Regions from separate parts of the Trichlorobacter lovleyi genome, predicted to be linked through region 2. Evidence: riboswitches for the same ligand, from Rfam matches in the RefSeq annotation. Region 2 holds a riboswitch; the other holds the start of a gene.
The links. A riboswitch is a leader RNA that binds a small molecule or an ion and turns the genes downstream of it on or off. The one in region 2 is predicted to bind cobalamin.
Positions count from the first base shown of each region.

Region 1: it holds a riboswitch for cobalamin, as region 2 does, so the genes downstream of both, cobU (bifunctional adenosylcobinamide kinase/adenosylcobinamide-phosphate guanylyltransferase) here and FY034_RS16705 (zinc-dependent alcohol dehydrogenase) in region 2, are expected to answer to the same signal.

Region 1 is NZ_CP058409.1:3,094,365-3,101,552, forward strand. It holds gene FY034_RS14310 (efflux RND transporter periplasmic adaptor subunit) at 1-706, shown strand, start outside; gene FY034_RS14315 (efflux RND transporter permease subunit) at 925-4,062, shown strand; gene FY034_RS14320 (hypothetical protein) at 4,173-4,643, shown strand; cobalamin riboswitch at 4,687-4,818, shown strand; gene cobU (bifunctional adenosylcobinamide kinase/adenosylcobinamide-phosphate guanylyltransferase) at 4,926-5,459, shown strand; gene cobT (nicotinate-nucleotide--dimethylbenzimidazole phosphoribosyltransferase) at 5,476-6,534, shown strand; gene cobS (adenosylcobinamide-GDP ribazoletransferase) at 6,543-7,188, shown strand, end outside.
Region 2 is NZ_CP058409.1:3,612,941-3,620,128, forward strand. It holds gene FY034_RS16685 (HipA domain-containing protein) at 1-74, opposite strand, end outside; gene FY034_RS16690 (helix-turn-helix domain-containing protein) at 71-328, opposite strand; gene FY034_RS16695 (cobyric acid synthase) at 603-3,194, opposite strand; gene FY034_RS16700 (response regulator) at 3,219-4,196, opposite strand; cobalamin riboswitch at 4,300-4,622, shown strand; gene FY034_RS16705 (zinc-dependent alcohol dehydrogenase) at 4,721-5,725, shown strand; gene trpD (anthranilate phosphoribosyltransferase) at 5,722-6,828, shown strand; gene FY034_RS16715 (adenosylcobinamide amidohydrolase) at 6,821-7,188, shown strand, end outside.

The DNA of each region.
Region 1 (7,188 bases), 520 kb from region 2:
CCAGATCGCCGAGCTGGAGCGGGCAGGCAAACCGAACATCCGCCTGCCGATCTACACCCCGCTCTCCGGGGTGGTGACCGAGAAGCTGGTGCAGCAGGGACAGTACGTGAATGTGGGCGATGCCCTGTTCAATATCGCCGATCTTTCCCGGGTCTGGATCGAGGTCGAGGTCTACGAGAGCGAGTTCCAGAACATCAAGATCGGCCAGACCGTGGAGATCGCCTCCCAGTCCTTTCCTGGCAAGCGCTTCAGCGGCCACGTTGCCTTTATCTACCCCTTCCTTGATCCCAAGACCCGCACAATCAGGGCGCGGGTAGAGATGCCCAACCCAGGGCTTAAGCTGAAGCCGGACATGTTTGTGAACGCCGTCATCAAGGTGGGCTTGAGCCCGGCCATTGTGGTGCCGGTCAGTGCGGTGATGGATTCCGGCAAGCGCCAGGTGGTCTGGATAGAGACACAAGCGGGCGTATTTGAGCCGCGTGAGGTCAAGGTGGGGCAGCGCAGCGACGACCAGATCCAGATCCTGTCCGGCATCAAGGCGGGCGACAAGGTGGCGGTCTCCGGTGCCTACCTGATCGATTCGGAATCGCAACTGCGGGGCGGCGTGCCGCAGGACCACAGCCAGCACAGCGCTGGCGGTCAGGCCGCACCGGCAGCGGCCAAGAAGAGTGACGGGCTGGATATGGATGACATGAAGATGAAATGAAACAGGTCTGCCGCTGGCCGGCATCTGGCTGCCAGAGTGAACGAATTTCCCTGAGGCGTTGTGACGCCCGGCGAAGTGCCGTAAAGGCGGCCGGACTGTTTGAACCCGCAGGGTGAGTTTACGGCCGCCGCGGAACAAGCCTTGGCGTCACAGCCGAGGGGAATCTGAGTGAACGATGAGCGGCCAGGGGCCGGCTCTCCACAAAGGATTGAACGACCATGATTGAGAAAATTATTGAATACAGTGCCCGCAACCGGATCGTCGTGTTGATGCTGTTCGGCCTGATCACCGCCTGGGGGATCTGGGCGGTCTACAAGACCCCGGTGGATGCCATCCCGGACCTTTCGGACAACCAGGTGATCGTCTTCACCGATTATCCCGGCCGTTCACCCCAGGTGGTGGAGGACCAGGTCACCTATCCGCTGGCCACCAACCTGCAGGGGCTGCCCCAGGTACGGGCGGTACGGGCCTCATCCGCCTTCGGCTTCTCCATGATCTATGTGATCTTTGAGGACAAGACCGACATCTACTGGGCCCGCACCAGGGTGCTGGAACGGCTGAACTACGCGGCTTCGCTGCTGCCTGCCGGTGTGGTGCCGACCCTGGGGCCGGACGGCACCGGCGTGGGGCATGTCTTCTGGTACACCATCGAGGGCAAGGGCTACGATCTGGAACAGTTGCGCACCCTGCAGGACTGGTTTGTGCGTTACCAGCTCAACACCGTGCCGGGGGTGGCTGAGGTGGCCTCCATCGGCGGCCTGGTGCGGGAATACCAGATCGACCTGGACCCGACCAAACTGCAGGCCTACAGCATCTCCAGCGCCAAGGTGATGGAGGCGCTTAAAGGCTCCAACAAGGATGTGGGGGGACGGCTGATCGAGCAGGCCGATGCCGAGTACCTGATCCGTGGCCAGGGGTATGTCAAATCGCTGGCCGATCTGGAGAATGTCGTGGTCGGCGCGGATATGCGCGGCACCCCGATCTATGTCAAGAACCTGGGTACGGTGCAGCTGGGCGGCGCCATCCGGCGCGGTATGCTGGACCTGAACGGCCAGGGCGAAGCGGTGGGCGGCATTGTGGTGATGCGCTACGGCGAGAACGCCAAGGATGTGATCGACCATGTCAAGGAGAAGATCGAGGCCCTCAAGAAGGGCCTGCCTCCCGGCGTGACCATCCAGGTGGCCTATGACCGCTCCGACCTGATCGAACGGGCCATCACCACCCTCAAGCATGCCCTGACCGAGGAATCGATCGTGGTGTCGCTGGTGATCCTGGCCTTCCTGCTGCATTTCCAGAGCTCATTGGTGATCGTGCTGACCCTGCCGATTGCGGTGCTGATCTCCTTCATCACCATGAAGCTGATGGGGGTCACCTCCAACATCATGTCCCTGGGCGGGATCGCCATTGCCATCGGCGTGCTGGTGGATGCCGGGGTGATCATGGTGGAGAACTGCTACCGCCGCCTGTCCGAGCTGTCCGAAGAGGAGCGCAAGGCGCAGCGCCTGGAGGTGGTTATTGCCAGCGCCAAACAGGTGGGCCGGGCGATCTTCTTCTCCCTGGCGATCATCGTGCTCTCCTTTGTGCCGGTCTTCCTGCTGGAGGGTCAGGAGGGCAAGCTGTTCCACCCGCTGGCCTTTACCAAGACCTTCTCGATGGTCGGCTCGGCCTTGATCGCCATCACCCTGGTGCCGGTGCTGATGTACTACTTCATGCGGGGCAAGATGCCGCGGGAGGAGTCCAACCCGGTTTCCACCTTCTTTATCCGGCTCTACTCGCCGGTGATCCGCTGGGTGCTGAAGTGGAAGAAGACCACCATTGCCCTTAATGTCGTTGCGCTCTTAGTGGCGGTGCCGCTCTTCATGCGGCTGGGCAGCGAATTCATGCCGCCTCTGGACGAGGGCTCGCTGCTCTACATGCCGGTGACCCTGCCCAACGTCTCGATCACCGAGGCCAAGCGGATCATCCAGGTGCAGGACAGCATCATCAAGAGCGTGCCTGAAGTGGAGTCGGTGCTCGGCAAGGTGGGACGGGCCGAGACCTCCACCGACCCGGCACCGGTCTCGATGTTCGAGTCGATCATCATCCTGAAGCCCAAGGGACAATGGCGTCCCGGCATCAAAAAGGCCGATATCGTGGCCGAGCTGGACAGCAAGCTGCAGCAGGTGGGGGTCCGCAACGGCTGGACCCAGCCGATCATCAACCGGATCAACATGCTCTCTACCGGTGTGCGGACCGACCTGGGGGTCAAGATCTTCGGCTCCGACCTGAACGTGCTGCGTGATCTGGCTATCCAGGCCGAGGGTATCCTGAAGCCGATCAAGGGTGCAGCCGATGTGGTGGCTGAGCGGGTCACCGGCGGCAACTACCTGGATATCGAGATTGACCGCGAGGCAGCGGCCCGTTACGGGGTCAGCGTGGATGAGATCCAGAACGTGATCAGCACCGCCCTGGGGGGTGAGATGCTGACCACCACCGTGGAAGGGCGTAACCGCTTCCCGGTCCGGCTGCGCTACCTGCGGGATTACCGCGACAATATCCCGGCCATCCGCCGCATCCTGGTTGGTGGCATGGGAGGCAGCCAGGTGCCGCTCTCGCTGGTGACCAGGCTGAAGGTCTCCACCGGCGCGCCGGAGATCAACAGTGAAGGCGGCCTGCTGCGTTCGATTGTCTTCCTGAACGTGCGGGGACGCGACATGGGCGGTTTTGTCAACGAGGCCAAACAGGTGCTGGATAAACAGCTCAAACTGCCCCCCGGCTACTACGTGGCCTGGTCAGGCCAGTGGGAGAACCAGGTGCGGGCCAAGGCACGTCTGCAACTGCTGGTACCGCTGGGGATGGTGATCATCTTTATCCTGCTCTACTTCACCTTCCACTCGGCCCTGGAGGCCAGCATGGTGATGCTCTCGGTGCCGTTCGCCCTGGTGGGCGGGGTCTACCTGGTGGCAGCCCTGGGGTACAACATGTCGGTGGCGGTCTGGGTCGGTTTCATCGCCCTCTACGGCATTGCCGTGGAGACCGGGGTGGTGATGGTGATCTACCTGCATGAGGCGCTGGACCGGCGCCTGGCCAAGGGACCGGTCACGGAACAGGATATCTATGACGCCACCTATGAAGGGGCCGTACTGCGGCTGCGGCCCAAGCTGATGACCGTGGCGGTGGCCCTGATCGGCCTGGTACCGATCATGTGGTCCAGCGGCACCGGCGCCGATGTGATGAAGCCGATTGCCGCACCGATGATCGGCGGCATGATCTCCTCGGCCGTGCATGTGCTGATCATGACCCCGGTGATCTTTGTATTGATGAAAAAGCGGGAAATGAAAAAAGGGACGTTGCAGTACTCCGGGATGAAGCACTGATTACACAAACCCCTCCCGGCCTCCCCGTGACAGGGGAGGAGCAGACCTGCACATCCCCCCTGACAAGGGGGGAATCGAGGGGGGTTATTTCCAACAAAAGGAGAAACACCATGAAGAAACTGGTACTCACACTTGCAGCAGTCCTGGCCCTGGCCGCTCCGGCAGCCTTTGCAGCCGAACATGGCGGTCATGCCGGACACGACATGGCAGGCATGGCCAAGATGGATGGCGTCGCCTATGAGGCGGTCATCGATGGCGTCAAGACCACCTTTTCCGTACAGACCATGAAGGAGGCGATGGCAGCGATGGGAATGAAGATGCCGGCCGGGGTCAAGGACACCCATCATATCTCGGTGGCCTTCAAGGATCCCAAAAGCGGCAAGGCACTGACCGGCGGCGAGGTCAAGGTCAAGCTGCTGAGCCCTGACAAATCAGAGCAGGTCAAGGATCTGATGGGGATGCACGGCCACTTTGGCGGCGATTTCGTGATGGCCCAGAAGGGAAAATACGGGGTCATGGCCAAGTTCAAACTGGCTGACGGTAAGATACGCAGCGCCAAGTTCTGGTACAGCGTCAACTAGGCTGACATCCTGTGGCGCCGGAAGCCAATTGACATTTATCCGGCCCGCTGTTACAAAAGCAGACTCTGTGCCAGACAAGGGGAAGAGGGTGCAACTCCCGCGCTGTCCCGCAACTGTAACCATCAGACCGGATCTGATGGGAGCCAGAACACCTTTCTGACACGCGCTTCAAGGAACCTCCGGGGAAAGAGGGACCGAAGCCGTGGTCTGTTCAACATGGTTTCCGTGCCCCTGTTCCTTTTTTGGGAACAGGGGTTTTTATTTTGACGGCAGGAGGCCCAGATGGCCAACAACACCCTGATCACCGGCGGTGCACGCAGCGGCAAGAGCCGCTTTGCCGAAGAGCTGACCCGCAGTTTCGGTCCGTCACTCTGCTATCTGGCCACGGCCCAGTCCCTGGACGGCGAGATGGATGAGCGGATCCATCGCCACCGCCTGCGGCGCGGCACCGCCTGGGAGACCCTTGAAGAACCGCTGATGATCCCCCAGACCCTGGCCCGGATCGACGGCATCTACAGCGCCATCCTGCTGGATTGTGTCACGCTCTGGCTCTCAAACCTGCTGTTGTCCTGCGACGAAAACGATCCCGGCTGCGAAGAACAGGTCTTGAGCCATGTCCACCGGCTGGCCGGCACCCTGCGGGGGATGTCCACCCCGGTGGTGCTGGTGACCAATGAAGTCGGCCAGGGCATTGTGCCGGAAAACCGGCTGGCGAGGATCTACCGCGACATTGCCGGGCAGGCCAACCAGCTGCTGGCCGCCAGCTGTGATGCCGTCTACGTCACGATCAGCGGCATCCCGCTGAAACTCAAATAACCTGAAGGACTCTTCCATGAACCTGCTAGAAACCACGCTTGCCCGGATCACCCCCCTTGACGCCGACCTGCTGCAACAGGCCCAGCTCCGGCTGGATAACAAGACAAAACCGCCGGGCTCACTGGGCCGACTGGAGGAATTTGCCCGCCGGGTGGTGGCCATCAGCGGTAAAACAGCCCCTGACCTCGCCAAAAAGGTGATCTTCACCTTTGCCGGTGACCACGGCGTGGTTGAGGAAGGGGTATCGGCCTTTCCCAAGGAGGTGACCCCCCAGATGGTGTTCAACTTTCTGCGCGGCGGGGCCGGGGTGAACGTGCTGGCCCGCCATGCCGGGGCCGAGGTGCGGGTGGTGGATGTGGGGGTTGATTTTGATTTTGAAGACTGCCCCGGCCTGCTGCATAAAAAGGTGGCCCGCGGCACCCGCAACCTGGCCAAAGGCCCGGCCATGACCCGCGACGAGGCCCTGGCTGCCCTGGCTGTCGGGATTGAGCTGGCTGAGCAGTGCAGCCGGGACGGGGTCGGCCTGGTGGGAACCGGCGAGATGGGGATCGGCAACACCACCCCCTCATCGGCCATTATCGCCGCCATTGGCGGCTTCTCGCCGGAACAGGTCACCCATCGCGGCACCGGTATCAACGACCAGGCCTTGCAGGTCAAGATCGCTGCCATCAAGAAAGGGCTTGAGCTGAACCGCCCGGATGCCGCAGATCCGCTGGATGTGCTGATCAAGGTGGGCGGACTGGAGATCGCCGCCATTGCCGGACTGGTGCTGGGCTGCGCCGCCAACCGGATTCCGGTGGTGGTGGACGGCTTTATCTCCACCGCCGGGGCGTTAATCGCCTCGGAACTGCACCCCCGGGTGCGGGAATACCTGTTTGCCGCCCACGAGTCGGTTGAGGTGGGACACCGCTTCATGCTGGAGCGGATCGGCGCCCGCCCCATGCTGGCCCTTGACCTGCGGCTCGGTGAAGGGACCGGCGCAGCCCTGGCCATGCACCTGATCGAGGCCGGGGTCAAGATCCTGCTGGAGATGGCCACCTTTGAACAGGCCGGTGTCACCGGGAAACAGGAGTAGGACCGGCGATGCGCCGCTTCCTGATCGCACTGCAGTTTCTGACCATTCTGCCGGTCCCCTCGCCCAAAAGCTGTGAGGCCGACGACCTGGGCCGCTCAACCGCCTGGTTTCCACTGGTGGGGCTCTGCATCGGCGGACTGCTGCTGCTGGCTGATCTGGCGCTGACCCCGCTCTTCCCCCGGCACCTGACCGATGCTCTGCTGGTGGCCCTGCTGGCCGGTATGACCGGTGCCCTGCATCTGGACGGTCTGGCCGACGTCTGCGACGGCCTGGCAGCCCGGGGCAGTAAAGAGCGTTTTCTGGCGATCATGAAGGACTCCCGCACGGGAGCGATCGGCGCGGTTGGCCTGATCCTGCTGCTGCTGCTCAAGTATGCGGCCCTGCTGGCGGTGCCGATCTACCTGAAACGGGCCACCCTGCTGCTGTTCCCGCTTCTGGGCCGCTTCACCCAGGTGCTGGTCATGACCGGCGCCCGGGCCGCCCGGAGCGATGGCCTGGGGCTCTGTTTCCTCTCCGGCATCACCGGCACCCAGTTCTCACTGGCAGCGGCCTGCACCATCCCGCTCTGCTGGCTGCTCGGCCACTCAGGCGGGGTTGTTGCCCTCGGCCTGACCGCGGTCTGGGGCCTTGCCGTCAGACGCTACTTCACCCGGC
Region 2 (7,188 bases):
TGATCTGTTGCGCCATCAAAGCCCAACTGACCTAATGTCGTGCGGTTCAAACAGACCAACAGGCTCTCGCTCATTGGCTGTCTCCGGCTGAAATGCTGAGCGTGATCCCCAGCATACGGCAGACCTGCAGGATGCTGCTGAGGCGGACATCACCTTTGGCACGTTCCAGACTGCTCATGGTGCTGACCGAAACACCACAAAAGGCAGCAGCTTCGTGAATACCCATGCCACTCTGGGTTCTGGCAGCACGGATAAACCGGCCCAGGGTATCGGCATCAGCCATGGTCTGGGCAACCGGTATCGGCAACGGGGTGACAGTCTTAGCCATGCTACACACCTCTTTATACGTACTGGTATAGCAGAAGTATTGCATGGTATGTGGCTTCAGACAATATAAATTATGCTAAAGTGGTATTTATTGCTTTGGTGGAATATTATCCGCCTATAAATACTGCTAACGCAGCACAAATGACGAGTTATCCCGATTTCAAATCAAGAGTGATAGCAAGACGGCAAGGAATTCGGCGACGCAGGCGTACACGCAGTACGTCGAGGAGCCGAAGACGAGCCAACGAAGCTAGCGCCTTGAGTTGGAATCGGAATCACAACCGCAACAACCGATAGATTTCCTGCATATCCAGGCTGTTACGCACCGCATCAGCCAAACGGTCCAGGGCCGGTTCCAGATCATAGCAGGCCCGGATCAGCCCATCTGCCTGCCAGCCTTTGCGCTGCCGCAGCCGGTCAAGCAGCCAGCGCCGGAATGGGTCTGCATCAAAGATCCCATGCAGGTAGCTGCCCCAGATCAGGCCGTTGACACTGCCTGCGCCAAGTAGGCTGCCATCCGAGCTGCTGATCAATGGCTGGAGCTGTTCTCCACTGGTAATGCCGTGGTGGATCTCATACCCGGTCAGTTCACAGCCGGAAGGGAGGTGATGGCAGCGGGTCTGCAGGGTGGTTTTTTCTTCAGCCATGACCGTATTGATCGCCAGCAGCCCCAATCCTTGTTGTTGCCCAGCCCCGGACTCAATGGCGTGGGGGTCGCTGATCTGCTCGCCCAGCAACTGAAAACCACCGCAGATGCCGATGATCTCGCACTGTCCCTCCTGTGCGAGATTGATAATTGCCGCTGCCAGTCCGGTCTGTTGCAACCAGGCCAGGTCAGCCAGGGTGTTCTTGCTGCCAGGCAGGATCAGGAGATCAGGCCGGCCCAGGTCAGCTGCTGAGCGGACGATCCGCAGGCCCACATCCGGCTCCAGCCCCAGTGGATCAAGGTCGGTAAAGTTGGAGATATGGGGCAGATCCAGCACCGCAATATCAAGCAGTTGGCTATCCTTTGCCCCAACCGGCAGCAAGCCCTGCTTGAAGGAGACCGAATCCTCCTCCGGCAACCCCAGATTGCGTAGATAGGGAATTGTGCCCAGCACCGGCCTGTTGGTATGGAAGCGGGTGTAGGCCAGGGCATCCCCCAACAGGGAGGCATCGCCCCGGAAGCGGTTGATCACGAATCCGGCCACCATGGCACGCTCAGCCTCGCTTAGGACCTCCATGGTACCCACAAAGGAGGCAAACACGCCACCCCGGTCAATATCACCCACCAGCAGCACCGGTGCCCCGGCATACTGCGCCATCCGCATATTGACGATATCATTGGCCTTCAGGTTGACCTCAGCCGGACTGCCCGCTCCCTCCAGCACCATCAGCTGATGTTCCTGTGCCAGCTCGTCATAGCAGCACTTGACCGTAGCCCAGACCTTTTCCCGCTGTTCGGCATAGCTCTTAAAATCAGTGTTTCCCACTGCAGTGCCGCAGAGGATCACCTGGGAACCGGTCTCGCTGTTCGGTTTCAGCAGCACCGGATTCATCCGCACGTCCGGGTTGAGCCGGCAGGCCTGGGCCTGCAGCACCTGGGCCCGTCCCATCTCGCCCCCCTGGCGGGTCACAAAGGAGTTGAGCGACATGTTCTGGGCCTTGAACGGCGCCACGTCATGACCATCCTGTTTCAGAATCCTGCAGAGCGCAGCGGTCAGGATGCTCTTGCCGGCATTGGAACCGGTGCCCTGAAACATGATCGCCGGGGTTTGACGCCTGACGCTCCGCGGCCGGGATGGTGCCAGAATATTCTGCAACACGCCGTACAGCCGCTGCTGTTCCGCTTCGGTCCGTACTGCCAGACGGAAGTAACGCTGATCAAGGCCGCTGAAATTACTGCAGACCCGCAGGGCAATCCCCTGCTGCAGGCTCAGTTCGGCAAGCAGGCCTGCATCCATGTTGGGGTGGTCCAGCCGTAGCAGCAGGAAGTTGGCCTCACCGGGGTAGACCGTCAGGCCCGACAGACTGGACAGCAGCGTTACAAGCGATTCACGCTGTTTGGTCACAAAGCTGCGGCTGTGCTGCAGGTACTCTGCATCCTGCACCGCCCGTACCCCCACGGCCTGGGCCAGGCTGTTAACGGTCCAGTTGGGCAGATAGTTTTTAAGTTGCCGGATATGCCCTGCAGCGCCGGTCAGGTAGCCCAGACGCAGGCCGGGGATGGCATACAGCTTGGTCAATGAGGTGAGGATCAGGATATTTTCAGGACGGTTCTGCTGCAGGCTTTGGCTGGCATCGGTAAAGCCAATGAACGACTCATCCACCACAAACAGGGTGGCCGGATGTTGCAAGGCGATTGCACGCAGGGCTTCAGCATCAAAGGTGCGCCCGGTGGGATTATTGGGCTGACCCAACAGCACCAGCTGGGCTGGCTTCAGGAGCGGTACAAGGCCGGTTGGATCAAGCGCAAAACCGGTATCAGGAGAGAGAAAAAACTGTTCGATGGCCAGGCCGGAGAGTCTGGCCGGTTCCTCATAATCGGCATAGCTGGGTACCGGCAGCAGCAGCGAAGAACAGCCCAGCGCCCGGGGAAGCAGGTGCAGCAGTTCGGTGGCACCGTTACCCACCAGGACCTGATCAATGTTTAGGCCGTGCAGGCTGGCCAGGGCCTGCACCAGCTCGGTGGCATCCGGGTCAGGGTAATGGATCAGGTCACTGATCCGGCTTTCGATCAGGGGACGCAACCAGTCCGGCGGCCCCAGCGGGTTGATATTGGCTGAAAAATCGAGCAGTTCTGATTGTGGAAGCCCTGACAGGGCGCTCAGGCCGCGCAGATTGCCACCATGGCTATGTCGTACCGGCTGCCGGCTCTGGTCTGTCATGTCGGGGTAGGAGGTGAAAGCAGGTTATGCCGCTGCGGCAAGCTGTTTTTTCAGATTGTACACCACGCCGGCATTGGCCAGTGCGATGGTTGCGTAACGGGACAGCATGGCAAGGAATTCCAGATGGTCGTTGTGGAACGGTTCTCCCCTGACACCGCCTGAAATGGTTAACACTCCGGCAATCCGATCCTGCACCAGCAACGGGACCGAAAGGATGCTGGGGCTGGCCAGCATAACACCGTCAGGATCTTCCTCCCTGACATCATCCATAAAGCCTTCGTCAGTAATATCGCAGATAATCAGCGGTTTGCCGTCTACGGCAACCCTGCCGGAGATCCCCTTGCCCAAGGGCAGGCTGTACTGTTGGGAGTACAGCGGGTCTAATCCGGTGGCCACCTTTGCCTGCAGGGTACTCCCGGCCTTGTCCAGCAGCAGTATGTAGCCGCGACGCGCCTGCAGATGCTCGGTGACAAGCTCCACCAGTTTTTTCATGATATCCGGCACACTGAAGGTTGACATAAGCGCCGCACTGATCTGGTTGGCTGATTTCATCATTTCCAGCGTTTCCTGCAAGACATTGTTTTTTCTGGTCAGTTCACTCAACAGGTGCGCCTTCTTGCGTAGCAGTTCCTGTTTTTCCAAAGCCTTTTCAATCACATTGTACAGTACGCTCTCGTCATCCAGCGGCATGACGATATAGTCATAGGCACCGAGACGAAGCGCCTTGATGATATTGAAACCTGAGTCGTTGGAGCTGAGGATGATGACGTCAATCTCCGGCTTGTGGCGCCTGAAGACCTTCATCATATTGAAACAACTCATACCGGAAAGCATCAGACCGGTCAGAACCAGGTCAAAATCCTGTGCGCTGAAAAGCGGAATCGCCTCTTCAGCCGATGCGGTAACGGAGACCAGATAGCCCTGGGCCTCAAGGATTTCAACCAGCATGCTGCTGTTTGCCCGTGAATCGTCTACAACCAGGATATTTGCCGGCCGTGCCATGATTCTGCCCCCCTCTGCTGCGTAGGTAACCCGAGCGATACTACGGCATGGATTGGCAAAAGACAACCGTATCCTCACCATAAATTCTTGACAGATGAACTGTTTCTTGGCATCTGTTACAGAGCTTGCAACACCGAATGGAAGCGAGGAAGAGGGGTGCAAGGCCCCCGCTGCCCCGCAGCCGTAAAGGGAACGAACGTCCAACCCAAGTAAGTTAACGGTTTCAGTTCAAGGATGATGGCAAGGCGTCAAGGAGGAGGCGACGGAGGCGTACTAATCAGTACGTTGAGGAAGCCGACGACGAGCCGACACAGCCAGCGCCTTGAACGGGAAGCGTAAGGGTACAGCCACTGGGGAAACACCCTGGGAAGGCGGACAAGTAGGTCGCCCTGAGCCGGAACACCGCTCCATTCGTACGCTTCGGGGGAGGCAACTCATGTACAACCAGCAGCAATCCGCGCCGGAAATCTCTTCAGCTTCCAGCAGCCAATCCAATCCAACCAACAGGGTACGGTAGTCCGGCCATGGTCCAACCGTTACCCGCCACCATGCAGGCGGTCTCCGTGCGCGAGATCGGCTCATTTCAGTTTGAACGCCGTCCGGTTCCCCAACCGGGACCGGGCGAGGCGCTCTTGCGCGTCACCGTCACCGGTCTCTGCCGCACCGACCTGAAGATCATCCAGGTCGGACATCGCGATCTGGTACTGCCCTGTGTCCCCGGTGAAGAGGTGGTGGGCCAGGTGGTGGCCCTTGGACCAGAGGCTGATGCAGCTCTTTTAAACCAGAGATTCTACGTCTACCCCGGTGAATGGTGCGGCCACTGTCCGGCCTGCCGCGCTGGGGCTGAAAACCTCTGCCGTTCGATGCGGATCATGGGCTTCCACCGCGATGGCGGTTTTGCCGGCTACGTGATTGCACCGCTCAAGAGCCTGATTCCGTTGCCGGAAGGATTGAGCGATGAACAGGCGGTCTTTGCCGAGCCGCTCTCCTGCTGTCTGAACGCCCTGGAACTGGCCCGCCTGGCCCCCTTTGAGAACATTGCCATCTGGGGCGGCGGTCCGGCAGGGCAACTGCTGGCCCGCGCTGCATCGGCCTATGAGGCCCTGCCCACCGTGATTGAGCCTGATCCGCAACGAAGAGAACCGGCCAAGGGTGTCGCTGAGGCGCCTGACCAGCTGTTCGATGTCTGCGTGGTGGCGGTCGGCAATAACGATGCCTATCAACAGGCCCTGGCCCGCCTGGCTCCCCGTGGCAGGCTGGTGGTCTTTTCCGGCCTCTCCAAGGAAACCCCTGTTATCGCAACTGATTTCAACCAACTACACTATCTGGAACAGACGGTGGTGGGGGCCTATGGCTGCTGTTACCGCCACGGCCGGCAGGCCATCGCCCTGCTGCAGTCCGGCAGGCTTCATGTCAACGATCTGATCAGCCATCGGATGCCGCTGTCCCGCCTGGCTGAAGCCCTTGAGCTGGTGGCCAACCGGCAGTGCATGAAGATTCACCTCTACCCGGAGGACGGCAAAAAATGACTCCTGAACAGTTTGGCGCACAGATTCAGCTGCTGATTGAGAAACAGGATCTGACACAGGAGCAGAGCTATCTGCTGTTCCGTGAACTGATGCTGGATCAGCAAAGTCCGCTGCAGCAGGGGGCCTTGCTGGCGGCCCTGACCGCCAAGGGCGAAACCGTTGACGAGATCGCCGGGGCCTGGCAGGCCATTGATGAGTTTGATACGGTCCACCCGGAAGGTCTGCCGGACGGGCTGTTTGAGAACTCCGGCACCGGCATGGACGGCTTCAAGACCTTCAACGTCAGCAGTGCCGCTGCCATTGTCGGGGCAGCCAACGGCGTGAACATGGCCCGTCACGGCGCCCGGGCCATTACCTCCCGTTGCGGCACCGTGGATATCATGGAGGCGATGGGGATTGATGTAGACTGCCCGGTCACCCGGGTGGCCGACAGCATCCGTCAGGCCGGGATCGGCCTGTTTAACGGCATGTCCCCCGCAGTCCACCCCGGTGGCCTGGGCCGCATCCTCTCCCAGATCCGCTTTGGTTCCACCCTTAACATTGCAGCATCACTGGCTAATCCTGCCCGCCCCCGCCAGGCGCTACGGGGGGTCTACAGCCGCCGGATGGTGCCGGCCACCGCAGCGGTCATGGCAAAAATCGGCTACCAGCATGGCATGGTGGTGTACGGCAGTGATGCCGCAAGCGGCCTGGGGATGGATGAGCTGTCAATCTGCGGCCCTTCAACCATCTGCCGCTTTGACGGAGAGCAACGGGAAGAATACGACATTGTCCCGGAAGAGCTGGGGCTGGCCTGCCGCCGTGGAAGCGAGATTGCCGCCTGCAACTTACGGGAGGATGAGATCCGGCGCTTCATGCAGGTCATTGCCGGTACCGGTCGTTTCAAGGCCTGTGAAGATTTTGTCAGTCTGAATGCCGGTGCGCTGCTCTGGACCGCAGGCAAGGCATCTGATCTGAAGCAGGGGATAACCATGGCACGGGAAACTCTGGCTAGCGGGGCAGCCCTGAGCAAACTGCAGCAGTGGGTAACCTGTCAGAACCGTAATGCAGAGACCGGCCTGGAACGGTTTGAACAGGTAAAAAAGGTGGCCTGTAATGCGTAAAATCACTTTGATAGCAGTAACAATCTGCCTGTTTCTGGCAACACCGCTGTGTGCAGCCAACCTGACCTTGCCGCCTGAGCTTGGCGCAACCGCCCAGGTACTGAAGACCGAACAAGACGGCCTCTGGGAAAAGAGCCTGATCGTGCAGCTGCCTGCACGCCGCCATCTCCTCTCCACCAGCGACGGCATCATCAACGGCCTGGGGGCGATCAACCATGCCGCCCACCCGCTGCTCTGGAAGAAGCTGTCAGTCGAGCTGGCCACCAAGTTGCAGTGCGGCGGCAAGACCTATGAGCAACAGCGCAAGGCAATGATCGCTAACAAGCTGCGGCTGCAGCCCGCTGACCTGACCCTGGTGGG